Regions from separate parts of the Pseudomonas sp. 20-5 genome, predicted to be linked through region 1. Evidence: predicted binding sites of a transcription regulator. Region 1 holds the regulator's gene; the other holds the start of a gene.

Region 1 (5,556 bases):
CCGGGCGGGTCAGAAACCCAGGCTGGACAGCAGATCGTCCACGTCATCCTGCCCGGACACCACATCCTCTCGTTTTTCCGCGGCGACCTGCGGCCCCTCGCCCTTGGCCGAACGCTCCAGCGCGGCCTGGTGGCGCATGCTCACGTGGTCGTGCTCGATTCCGGCGTAACGGTCCACCTGGCCGGCCATCCAGACCAGCTTCACGAGGTTGCTCTCGACCTCGGTGACCAGCTTGGTGACACGCTTGATCACCTGGCCGGTCAGGTCCTGGTAATCCTGCGCCAGCAGGATGTCATTGAGCTGCGAGGACAACTGGCCGGCGTTCTCGCCGCTGCGCACGAGGAACTGTTCGATGCGCTTGGCCAGCTCGCGGAAGCCGTCAGCGTCGATTTCCCGGCGCATGAAGCGTTGCCACTCCTGGTGCAGCTCCCGCGAATCGTCGCCCAACTGGTTGACCAGCGGGGCGCTCTGCTCCACCAGGTCCATGGTCCGGTTGGCGGCCTTCTCGGTCATTTCCACCACGTAGGAAAGACGATCGGTGGCATCGGCGATCTGCGACATTTCCTGCGCGTGGGGGGAATGCGGGTCGATCTGGAAATCGACGATGGCGTTGTGCAGTTCGCGGGTCAGCTTGCCCACTTCCTGGTAGAGGCCACGGTCCCTGGCCTGGCTGAGCTCCTGGATCAATTGCACCGCCTGCTGGAAGTGCCCCCGTTCGAGACAGTCCACCAGTTCGCGCGCATGTTTTTTCAGGGTCGATTCGAATTCGTCGCCCGTGGAATCGTTACCAAGCACCATGACACCCTCTTGGCCGGCTTCAGCCGTTGACCCGCTCGAAAATCTTCTCGATCTTTTCCTTCAGGACCTGAGCGGTGAAGGGTTTGACCACATAGCCGTTGACCCCGGCCTGGGCAGCTTCGATGATCTGGTCGCGTTTGGCCTCGGCGGTGACCATCAGCACCGGCAGGTGCTTGAGGCGCTCGTCGGCGCGAACCGCGCGCAGCAGATCGATGCCGGTCATGCCCGGCATGTTCCAGTCGGTGACGAGAAAGTCGAAATTGCCGCTGTGCAGCATCGGCAGCGCCGTGGTGCCGTCGTCGGCCTCGGCGGTATTGGTGAAGCCCAAGTCCCGCAAGAGGTTCTTGATGATGCGTCTCATCGTGGAAAAGTCGTCCACGATGAGAATTTTCATGTTCTTGTCCAAGTAAACCTCCGTACAGACCAGAGCGCGCCCCAGGGGACGCGCCACACATTCTTTTGCGTTAACGGTTACAAGCTGCGGTCGAGGCCGGTTCAGGCCGACCGCCAATCGGCCAGGCGCGCGCGCAAACGCGCGGCGCACTGGCTGTGCAACTGGCTGACCCGCGATTCGCTGACGCCCAGTACCTCGCCGATCTCCTTGAGGTTGAGTTCCTCGTCGTAATACAACGCCAGCACCAGGCGCTCGCGCTCCGGCAACTTGGCGATGGCATCCGCCAGGGCCGCCTGGAAACGTTCGTCGAGCAGGCCGTGGATCGGTTCGTTGTGACTGAGGCTGGTGTCTTCCGGCAATCCATGTTCGCCGTCCTGCAACAGGTCGTCGAAGCTGTACAGACGGCTGCCCTGCGTGTCGCTGAGGATGCCGTAGTAATCTTCGAGGCTCAATTGGAGTTCGGCAGCAACTTCGTGATCTTTAGCGTCGCGTCCGGTTCTCGCCTCGATCGCGCGGATCGCGTCGGTCACCATGCGCGTGTTGCGGTGCACCGAACGCGGCGCCCAGTCGCCCTTGCGGACCTCGTCGAGCATGGCCCCGCGGATGCGGATGCCGGCATAGGTCTCGAAGCTGGCGCCCTTGCCGGCGTCGTATTTCTTCGCGGCCTCGAGCAGGCCGATCATGCCGGCCTGCATCAGGTCCTCCACCTGCACGCTGGCCGGCAGGCGGCCGAGCAGGTGATAGGCGATGCGCTTGACCAGTGGTGCGTAACGCTGGATCAGTTGCTCCTGGGAGTTCTGCGCTTGCGCCTTGCTATACATACGCACTCCAGAGGCCGCTGTCATACGGCCGAACCTGTCGCGGGGTGTTGGACCAGTCGTTCGACGAAGAACTCCAGGTGCCCGCGCGGGTTGGCCGGCAGCGGCCAGCTATCGACCTTCTGCGCGACCGCCTTGAAGGCCAGGGACGCCTTCGAGCGGGGGAATGCCTCGTATACGGCTCGCTGTTTCTGCACGGCCTTGCGTACCGACTCGTCGTAAGGGATGACACCTACATACTGTAGTGCGACGTCGAGGAAACGGTCAGTGACCTTGGTCAGTTTGGCGAACAGGTTGCGTCCTTCCTGCGGGCTGTGGGCCATGTTGGCCAGGACCCGGAAGCGGGTCATGCCGTGGTCGCGGTTGAGCAGTTTGATCAGGGCGTAGGCATCGGTGATCGAGGTCGGCTCGTCGCAGACGACCAGCAGCACCTCCTGCGCGGCGCGGACGAAACTGACCACCGAATCGCCGATCCCGGCGGCAGTGTCGACGACCAGGACATCGAGGTTGTCGCTGATATCGCTGAACGCCTGGATCAGCCCCGCATGCTGCATCGGCGAGAGGTGCACCATGCTCTGCGTGCCGGAGGCCGCGGGAACGATGCGCACGCCACCGGGACCGAGGAGGAGGACATCGCGCAGTTCGCAGCGTCCCTCGATCACGTCGGCCAGGGTGCGCTTGGGCGTGAGTCCCAGCAGGACGTCGACGTTGGCCAGGCCGAGGTCGGCATCCAGCAGCATGACGCGACGGCCGAGATCGGCCAGAGCCAGTGCCAGGTTCACCGACACATTGGTCTTGCCGACGCCGCCCTTGCCGCCAGTTACTGCGATCACCTGTACGGGATGCATGCTACCCATCTGCTTCATACCTTGTGTTGTCGTCTTCCCGGAACGCCCCTTCCAGCGCTCTCCGGTATTGGCGGGAACGATGCGCCATCGCTCCCGGCCCGGCGGAAGCCACCTTCGCTTCCGTCACCCGCGCCACGCGCGGTTCTTCCCACGTCCTCAGCCGGCACGCCGCGCCGGTTGCTGGTAGAGCCCGGCGAACATCTCGGCCATGGCGTCCTCGCTGGGCTCTTCCGGTGCCTGCAGGCTCACCGCCCGGCTGACCAGTTGGTGACTGCGCGCCACCTGCAGGTCGTCCGGAATCCGCGGCCCATCCGCCAGATAGGCTACCGGGAGACGCTGGGCGATAGCCAGCGCCATCGATTCACCGAGGCTGCCCGCCTCGTCCAGCTTAGTCAGGATGCAACCCGCCAGCCCGCAGTGCCGATAGGTCTGGTAGGCCGACTTGAGCACCTGGCTCTGGCTGGTGGTGGCCATCACCAGGTAATTCTTCACGTTCAGGCTCGGCGACGCCAGTGCCTCGAGCTGCATGCGCAATGCCGGGTCGCTGGCCGGCAGGCCGGCGGTATCGATCAGCACCATGCGCTTGCGCGCCAGCGGCGCCAGGGCCTGGATCAGCGACTGGCCGGGATCGACCAGGGTCACCGGTACGTTGAGGATCCGACCGAGGGTCTTGATCTGCTCCTGGGCGCCGATCCGGTAGCTGTCCATGCTCACCAGCGCCAGGCTCTGGGCGCCGTACTTGAGGACGTAGCGCGCGGCCATCTTCGCCAGGGTGGTGGTCTTGCCGGCGCCTGCCGGGCCGACCAGGGCCAGTACGCCGCCCGCGTCGAGCGGGTCCTGCTCGGGGGTCTGCACGGCACGCGACAGGTGCGCCAACAGCATGCGCCAGGCCTGGCGCGTATCGCCCACCGCGGCGACCCGCTCCAGCAACGGCTTGCTCAGCTCCGCCGGCAAGCCCATGCGCTGCAGGCGCCGCCAGAGATTGGCCTGCTGCGGACGCTGGTGCTGCAACTGGCCCCAGGCGATGGAACCCAGTTGTACCTCGATCAGCTCGCGCAGGCCGTTCAGTTCGAAACGCATTGCCTCGAGGGTCTGGCCGCCCGCCTGGGGCTTGGCCTGCGCCGCCGTCATGGACTCGGCCAGGGTCGGACGCGCCGGCTTCTCCTCGGCGAACAATTGACGGTCCTTGCGCTGGTTTTCCGCCGGACGCGCCGTCAACTCGGCGCGCGCCTCGGCGATCCGCGCCTGGGTCTTGCGCAGCTCCACTTCCAGCGCCGGGTTGGGCTTGCTCGGCGCCGGCGGGGCCTGGTAATCCAGCGCCGCGGTCAGCTCGATGCCGCCGGCGACCCGGCGGTTGCCGAGAATCGCGGCGTCCGGACCCAGTTCGTCGCGGACCAGTTTCATGGCCTGGCGCATATCGGCGGCGAAGAAGCGTTTGACTTGCATTGCCCGAACCCCTCAGTTCAGTAGTCTTGCCGGCAACCTCAGGTTGCCCGGTGTGCCAGCCCTGGAGCCGGCGCAGCCCTCGTTCAGTTCTGTCCCACCGTCGCGACGATGGTGACTTGCTTGTTGTCCGGGATTTCCTGGTAGGCCAGCACATGCATGCTGGGCACCGCCATCCGCGCGAAGCGCGACATCATCGAGCGGATCGGTCCGGCAACCAGCAGGATCGCCGGCTTACCGAGCATCTCCTGGCGTTGCGCGCTCTCGATCAGCGAGCGTTGCAGCTTCTCGGCCATCCCCGGCTCCAGCAACATGCCGTCCTCGGAGCCTTGTCCGGCCTTCTGCATGCTGTTCAGCAAAATCTGTTCCAACCTCGGCTCGAGCGTGATCACAGGCAGCTCCGGCTCAAGCCCGACAATGCTTTGCACGATTGCGCGGGACAACGCGACGCGAACCGCGGCGACCATCGCGCCGGGATCTTGACTCCGTGGAGCGACGTTGGCGATGGCCTCGGCGATGGTACGGATGTCGCGCACCGGCACCTGCTCCTGGAGCAGCGCCTGCAGGACCTTGAGCAGGGTGGACAGGGAAATCAGCCCCGGCACCAGCTCTTCCGCCAGCTTCGGCGAGCTGCGCGCGAGCAATTGCAGGAGCTGTTGCACTTCTTCATGGCCCAGCAGCTCGTGGGCGTGCTTGTGCAGCACCTGGTTCAGGTGAGTGGCGACCACGGTGCTCGCATCCACCACGGTGTAGCCCAGCGACTGCGCCTGGTCGCGCTGGCCGGGCTCGATCCATACCGCCTCCAGGCCGAAGGCCGGGTCCTTGCCGGCGATGCCGTTGAGGCTGCCGAATACCTGGCCGGGGTTGATCGCCAGCTCGCGATCGGGATAGATCTCCGCTTCGGCCACGCTGACCCCCATCAGGGTCAGACGGTAGGCGTTGGGCAGCAGGTCGAGGTTGTCGCGGATGTGCACCGAGGGCATCAGGAAGCCCAGCTCCTGGGACAGCTTCTTGCGTACGCCCTTGATCCGCGCCAGCAGTTGCCCGCCCTGGTTGCGGTCGACCAGCGGGATCAGCCGGTAGCCGACTTCCAGGCCGACCATGTCCACCGGGGTGACGTCGTCCCAACCCAGTTCCTTGACCTCCTGGGCGCGCTGCGCCGGCAGCAGCTCCTGCTGGCGCTGCACCTCCTGCTCGGCGACCTGCTTGGCCTTGTTCTGCCGGTGCCAGATCCAGTAGGCGGCAGCACCGGCCA
Region 2 (5,556 bases), 120 kb from region 1:
GTCCGCGCCGAATCCCGCCAGCAGGGGCTCGAACGCCTGCGCGGCAACCTGCTGATGCATGGCGTCGACGAAGCCGACTGCCTGGCACTGCGGGCGGAGCAGATCCTCTGCGGCGATTTCCTCGACACCTCTTGGCTGGCCCGCGAGACGCCGCGCCTGATGCAGGTGGAGCGGGTGATCAATTGCGCCGCCGTGGCGTCGTTCTCGAAGAACCCGACCATCTGGCCGGTCAACGTCGACGGCACTTTCGCCTTCGCCGACGTGCTGAGCCGTTCGAAGCGACTGAAGCGTTTCCTCCACGTCGGTACCGCGATGTGCTGCGGACCGCAGCGAGAGTCGCCGATCAGCGAGTCCTGGGAATTCCCGGCGGCGGAGCAGCAACTGGTGGACTACACCGCGTCCAAGGCGGAAATCGAGCGGCGCATGCGCGAGGAACTGCCGGGCCTGCCCCTGGTGGTGGCGCGGCCATCCATCGTGGTGGGCCACCGTACCCTTGGCTGCCAGGCCTCCGGCAGCATCTTCTGGGTCTTCCGCATGGGCTTCGCCCTGGAAAGCTTCACCTGCGGCCTGGACGAGCAGATCGACGTGATTCCGGTCGACTACTGCGCCGAGGCGCTGATCGGCCTGGCGCTGAAGCCGTGCCTGGGGCACAGCCTCTATCATATCTCCGCCGGCCATCGCGCGGCCTGCACCTTCGGCGAGATCGACGAGGCCTTCGCCCGCGCCAACGGGGCGGCGCCGGTAGGCGAGCGCTACCGCAAGGTGGAGGTGGACGACCTCAAGGAACTGGCGAAGAGCTTCGAGTCGCGCATCGGCCCGGCCAATCCGCGTCTGGTCCTGCGCGCGTTGCGCTTGTACAGCGGCTTTGCCGACCTCAACTACCTGTTCGACAACAGCCGTCTGCTGGAGGAGGGGATCTCCGCGCCGCCGCGCTTCACCGACTACCTCGACGTCTGCGTGCAGTCGTCAAGCGCGGTAAGCATCCCGGCGCAGATGCAATGGGACTTCAAGTGACGGCAGGTGCGGGGAGCTTCCTCCCCGCGGCCTGATCTCAGCGGTTGAAGCGCTCGACCAGGGAATACTGGCTCTGCGCGGTGGTGGTCAGTTCCTCGCTCAGTTTCGCCGTGCGCAGCGCCTCGTCGGAGGTCTGCTCGGCCAGGGCGGCGATGGTGCTGATGTTGCGGTTGATTTCCTCGGCCACCGCGCTCTGTTCCTCCGCGGCGGCGGCGATCTGGGTGGTCATCTCGGTGATGTTGCTGACCGCCTCGCTGATGCCGACCAGCGCGCTGTCGGCTTCCAGCACCCGCTGGACCCCGGCTTCGGCCTGCTGCAGGCCGCTCTCCATGGTATGTACCGCATCGTTGGCGGTGTTCTGCAACTTGGCGATCAGGTGGTGGATCTGCTCGGTGGAGGCCGCGGTGCGTTGCGCCAGCGAGCGCACTTCGTCGGCCACCACGGCGAAGCCGCGTCCCTGGTCGCCGGCCCGCGCCGCCTCGATGGCGGCGTTGAGGGCGAGCAGGTTGGTCTGGTCGGCGATGCCCTTGATCACATCGACCACGCCGCCGATCTCGTTGCTGTCCTGGGCCAGGCGACTCACCGCGGCCCCGGTCTCGCCCACCGACTCCGACAGGCGCTGGATGGCGTTGCGCGTCTCCGCGGCGATGTCGCGGCCGCGCGAGGTCAGTTCGTTGGCCTTCTGTGTGGCGTCGGCGGTCAACTGGACATTGTTCGCCACTTCCTGGGTGGTGGCGGCCATCTCGTTGACCGCGGTGGCCACCTGTTCGGTCTCTGCGCGCTGCTGTTCCAGACCGGCGGAGCTGTGGTGGGCCAGGGTGTCGGCCTGGCGCGCCTGTTCGGTGAGGTATTCGGCGGTGTCCTGCAGGCGCGTCAGGCAGGTCTTCAGGCGCGCGTCCTGGCTGAGGATGGCCATTTCCAGGCGCGCCTGGTCGCCGCGGCTGTCGGTGTACATCTGCGCGATCAGCGGGTCGGAGGTGGTCTGTTCGGCGAGCCGCATCAGGCGCTTCAGCCCGCGCTTCTGCCAGCGCAGTCCGGCCAGGCCGAGCGGAACGGCGAGCAGGCCGGCGAGGATGAAGCCCCACCAGGAGTTCAGCCAGATACCGATGAGGAAGCCGATCTGGCTGATCAGGATGAACGGCAGCCAGTCGAGCAGTACCGGCAGCCAGCGGTCGCGCCGGGGGATCGCCGGCTTGCCGGCGCCGAGGCGACGGTAGAGGGCCTCGGCGCGCTGGATCTGTTCGGCGGTCGGCTTGACCCGCACCGACTCGTAGCCGACCACCGCGCCCTGGTCGTAGATCGGCGTGACATAGGCGCTGACCCAGTAGTGGTCGCCGTTCTTGCAGCGGTTCTTGACGATCCCCATCCACGGGCGGCCGGCTTTGAGGGTGGTCCACATGTGGGCGAACACCGCCGGCGGGACGTCGGGGTGACGGATCAGGTTGTGCGGCGCGGACATCAGCTCCTCGCGACTGAAGCCGCTGATGTCGATGAAGGCTTCGTTGCAGTAGGTGATGATGCCTTTGAGATTGGTGGTGGTGATCAGGCGTTGTTCCGCCGGATAGACGCGCTCGTGCTGGGTGATGGGCTGATTGTTGCGCATGGGCCTTCCAAAACAAGTGAAGCATTTACCTCTGCATCGGCGAAAACGCCTTTCACATGAGGGATTTGTGAATGCTTTCACGAGGAAAAACAGATAGCTATTGACCCAAAGCATGAGAACCGACCACGTGGTCGGATAGATGGCGGATTCGCTGATGGAGGTCAATGCGTTACGGTTTCGTGTCGTTCCCGGCGGCGCGCATGGGCTGGGGAGGGGCCTGGCGGATAAGCGCGAGGCGGCCATCCGCCGGTCCTGCGGGGTATCGGCGGATGACGCCGGGGCGTCGTTCGCCCTGCGAAGCGCTCGCGGCCCCGGGCGCCGGAATGAAAAAGGGGTGGCCGAAGCCACCCCTCCGCGCGTACCGCCGCTGCCTCAGAGCATGCTGCGCAGCACGTAGTGGAGGATGCCGCCGGCCTTGAAATACTCGACCTCGTTGAGGGTGTCGATGCGGCAGAGGACCTTGAAGCTGTCCTGGCTGCCGTCCTCGCGGGTCACTTCCACGCTGAGCGGCATGTGCGGCTTGAGTTCGCCGCCGAGGCCGCGGATGTTCAGCACCTCCTTGCCGGTCAGCTTCAGGCTCTTGCGGTCCTGGCCGTTCTCGAACTGCAACGGCAGCACGCCCATGCCGACCAGGTTGGAGCGGTGGATGCGCTCGAAGCTCTCCGCGATCACCGCCTTCACGCCCAGCAGGTTGGTACCCTTGGCCGCCCAGTCGCGCGACGAGCCGGTGCCGTATTCCTTGCCGGCGACGATCACCAGCGGGGTGCCGTCCTCCTGGTAACGCATGGCCGCGTCGTAGATCGCCAGTTTCTCGCCGCTGGGCACGTACAGGGTATTGCCGCCTTCCTCGCCGCCGAGCATCTCGTTCTTGATGCGGATGTTGGCGAAGGTGCCGCGCATCATCACCTCATGGTTGCCGCGACGGGAGCCGTAGGAGTTGAAGTCCTTCGGTTCCACGCCGTGCTCGCGCAGGTAGCGGCCGGCCGGGCTGTCGGCCTTGATGTTGCCGGCAGGGGAGATGTGGTCGGTGGTCACCGAGTCGCCCAGCACCGCCAGCACCCGCGCCTGCTCGACGTCGGCGATGGCCGGCGGCGCCTCGGCGATGTGTTCGAAGAAGGGTGGATGCTGGATGTAGGTGGAGTCGGCCTGCCACTCGTAGGTGTCCGACTGCGGCACCTGGATCGCCTGCCATTTCTCGTCGCCGGCGAAGACCTCGGCGTACTCCTTGTGGAACATCTCGGTGTCGACCTTCTGGATCGCCTCGGCGATTTCCTTCTGGCTCGGCCAGATGTCCTTCAGGTAGACCGGCTGGCCGTCCTTGCCGGTGCCCAGCGGTTCCTCGCTGAGGTTGATCCGCACGCTGCCGGCCAGGGCGTAGGCCACCACCAGCGGCGGCGAGGCCAGCCAGTTGGTCTTCACCAACGGGTGCACGCGGCCTTCGAAGTTGCGGTTGCCGGAGAGTACCGAGGCGACGGTCAGGTCGGCCTGCTGGATGGCTTTCTCGATCGGCTCCAGCAGCGGGCCGGAGTTGCCGATGCAGGTGGTGCAGCCGTAGCCGACCAGATCGAAGCCGAGTTCGTCGAGGTAGCGGGTCAGGCCGGCGGCCTTGAAGTAGTCGGTGACCACCTTGGAGCCCGGCGCCAGCGAACTCTTCACCCAGGGCTTGCGTTGCAGGCCTTTCTCCACTGCCTTCTTCGCCAGCAGGCCGGCGGCCATCATCACGCTGGGGTTGGAGGTGTTGGTGCAGGAGGTGATGGCGGCGATCACCACCGCGCCGTTCTTCAGGCGGTGGGTCTGGCCGTCGTGCTGGTAGTCGATCTCGCCGAAGGCGGCGTTGGCGCCGACCGCGGTGCCGCCGCCGCCCTCGCTGAGCAGGCGGCCTTCTTCGGTGCTGGAGGGATGCAGTTGCAGGCCGAGGAACTCGTTGAAGGCGCTGGCGACGTTCTGCAGGGCCACGCGGTCCTGCGGGCGCTTCGGTCCGGCCAGGCTGGCCTCGACTTCGCCCATGTCCAGGTGCAGGGTGTCGGTGAACACCGGCTCGTGGCCCTTCTCGCGCCACAGGCCCTGTTCCTTGCTGTAGGCCTCGACCAGCTTGACCGTGCTTTCCGGACGTCCGGACAGGCGCAGGTAGCCGAGGGTGATCTCGTCCACCGGGAAGAAGCCGCAGGTGGCGCCGTATTCCGGTGCCATGTTGGCGATGGTGGCGCGGTCCGCCAGGGGCAGGTCGGCCAGGCCGTCGCCGTAGAACTCGACGAATTTCCCCACCACGCCCTTCTTGCGCAGCATCTGCGTGACGGTCAGCACCAGGTCGGTGGCGGTGATGCCCTCGCGCAGCTTGCCGGTGAGCTTGAAGCCGATGACCTCGGGGATCAGCATCGATACCGGCTGGCCGAGCATGGCGGCTTCCGCCTCGATGCCGCCGACGCCCCAGCCGAGCACGCCGAGGCCGTTGATCATGGTGGTGTGGGAGTCGGTGCCGACCAGGGTGTCGGGGAAGGCGTAGGTCCTGCCATCCTCGTCCTTGGTCCAGACCGTGCGGCCCAGGTACTCCAGGTTGACCTGGTGGCAGATGCCGGTGCCCGGCGGTACCACGCTGAAGTTGTCGAAGGCGTTCTGGCCCCAGCGCAGGAAGGCGTAGCGTTCGCCGTTGCGCTGCATCTCGATCTCGACGTTCTGTTCGAAGGCCGATTCGCTGGCGAACTTGTCGACCATCACCGAGTGGTCGATGACCAGGTCCACCGGCGACAGCGGGTTGATCTTCTGCGGGTCGCCGCCGGCCTTGGCCATGGCCGCGCGCATGGCGGCCAGGTCGACCACCGCGGGAACCCCGGTGAAGTCCTGCATCAGGACCCGCGCCGGGCGGTACTGGATCTCGCGGTCGGAACGGCGCTCCCTGAGCCAGCCGGCGAGGGCCTTGAGGTCGTCGCCGGTGACGGTGC

What was found. The regulator FliA, encoded in region 1, starts transcription of late flagellar genes. The targets are predictions, from matches to a motif close to CTAAAGTTTNNNNNNNNNNNGCCGNTAA.
Region 2: the regulator FliA is predicted to act here: its motif matches at 2,651-2,678, upstream of AC1RB9_RS17780 (methyl-accepting chemotaxis protein).

The regions. Positions count from the first base shown of each region.
Region 1 is NZ_CM165584.1:3,987,494-3,993,049, forward strand. Features, by position in the region: gene AC1RB9_RS18315 (protein phosphatase CheZ) at 10-798, opposite strand; gene AC1RB9_RS18320 (chemotaxis response regulator CheY) at 818-1,192, opposite strand; gene fliA (RNA polymerase sigma factor FliA) at 1,294-2,037, opposite strand; gene fleN (flagellar synthesis regulator FleN) at 2,034-2,876, opposite strand; gene flhF (flagellar biosynthesis GTPase FlhF) at 3,015-4,304, opposite strand; gene flhA (flagellar biosynthesis protein FlhA) at 4,388-5,556, opposite strand, start outside.
Region 2 is NZ_CM165584.1:3,871,382-3,876,937, reverse strand. Features, by position in the region: gene cprA (cationic peptide resistance protein CprA) at 1-1,014, shown strand, start outside; gene AC1RB9_RS17780 (methyl-accepting chemotaxis protein) at 1,052-2,617, opposite strand; gene acnA (aconitate hydratase AcnA) at 2,990-5,556, opposite strand, start outside.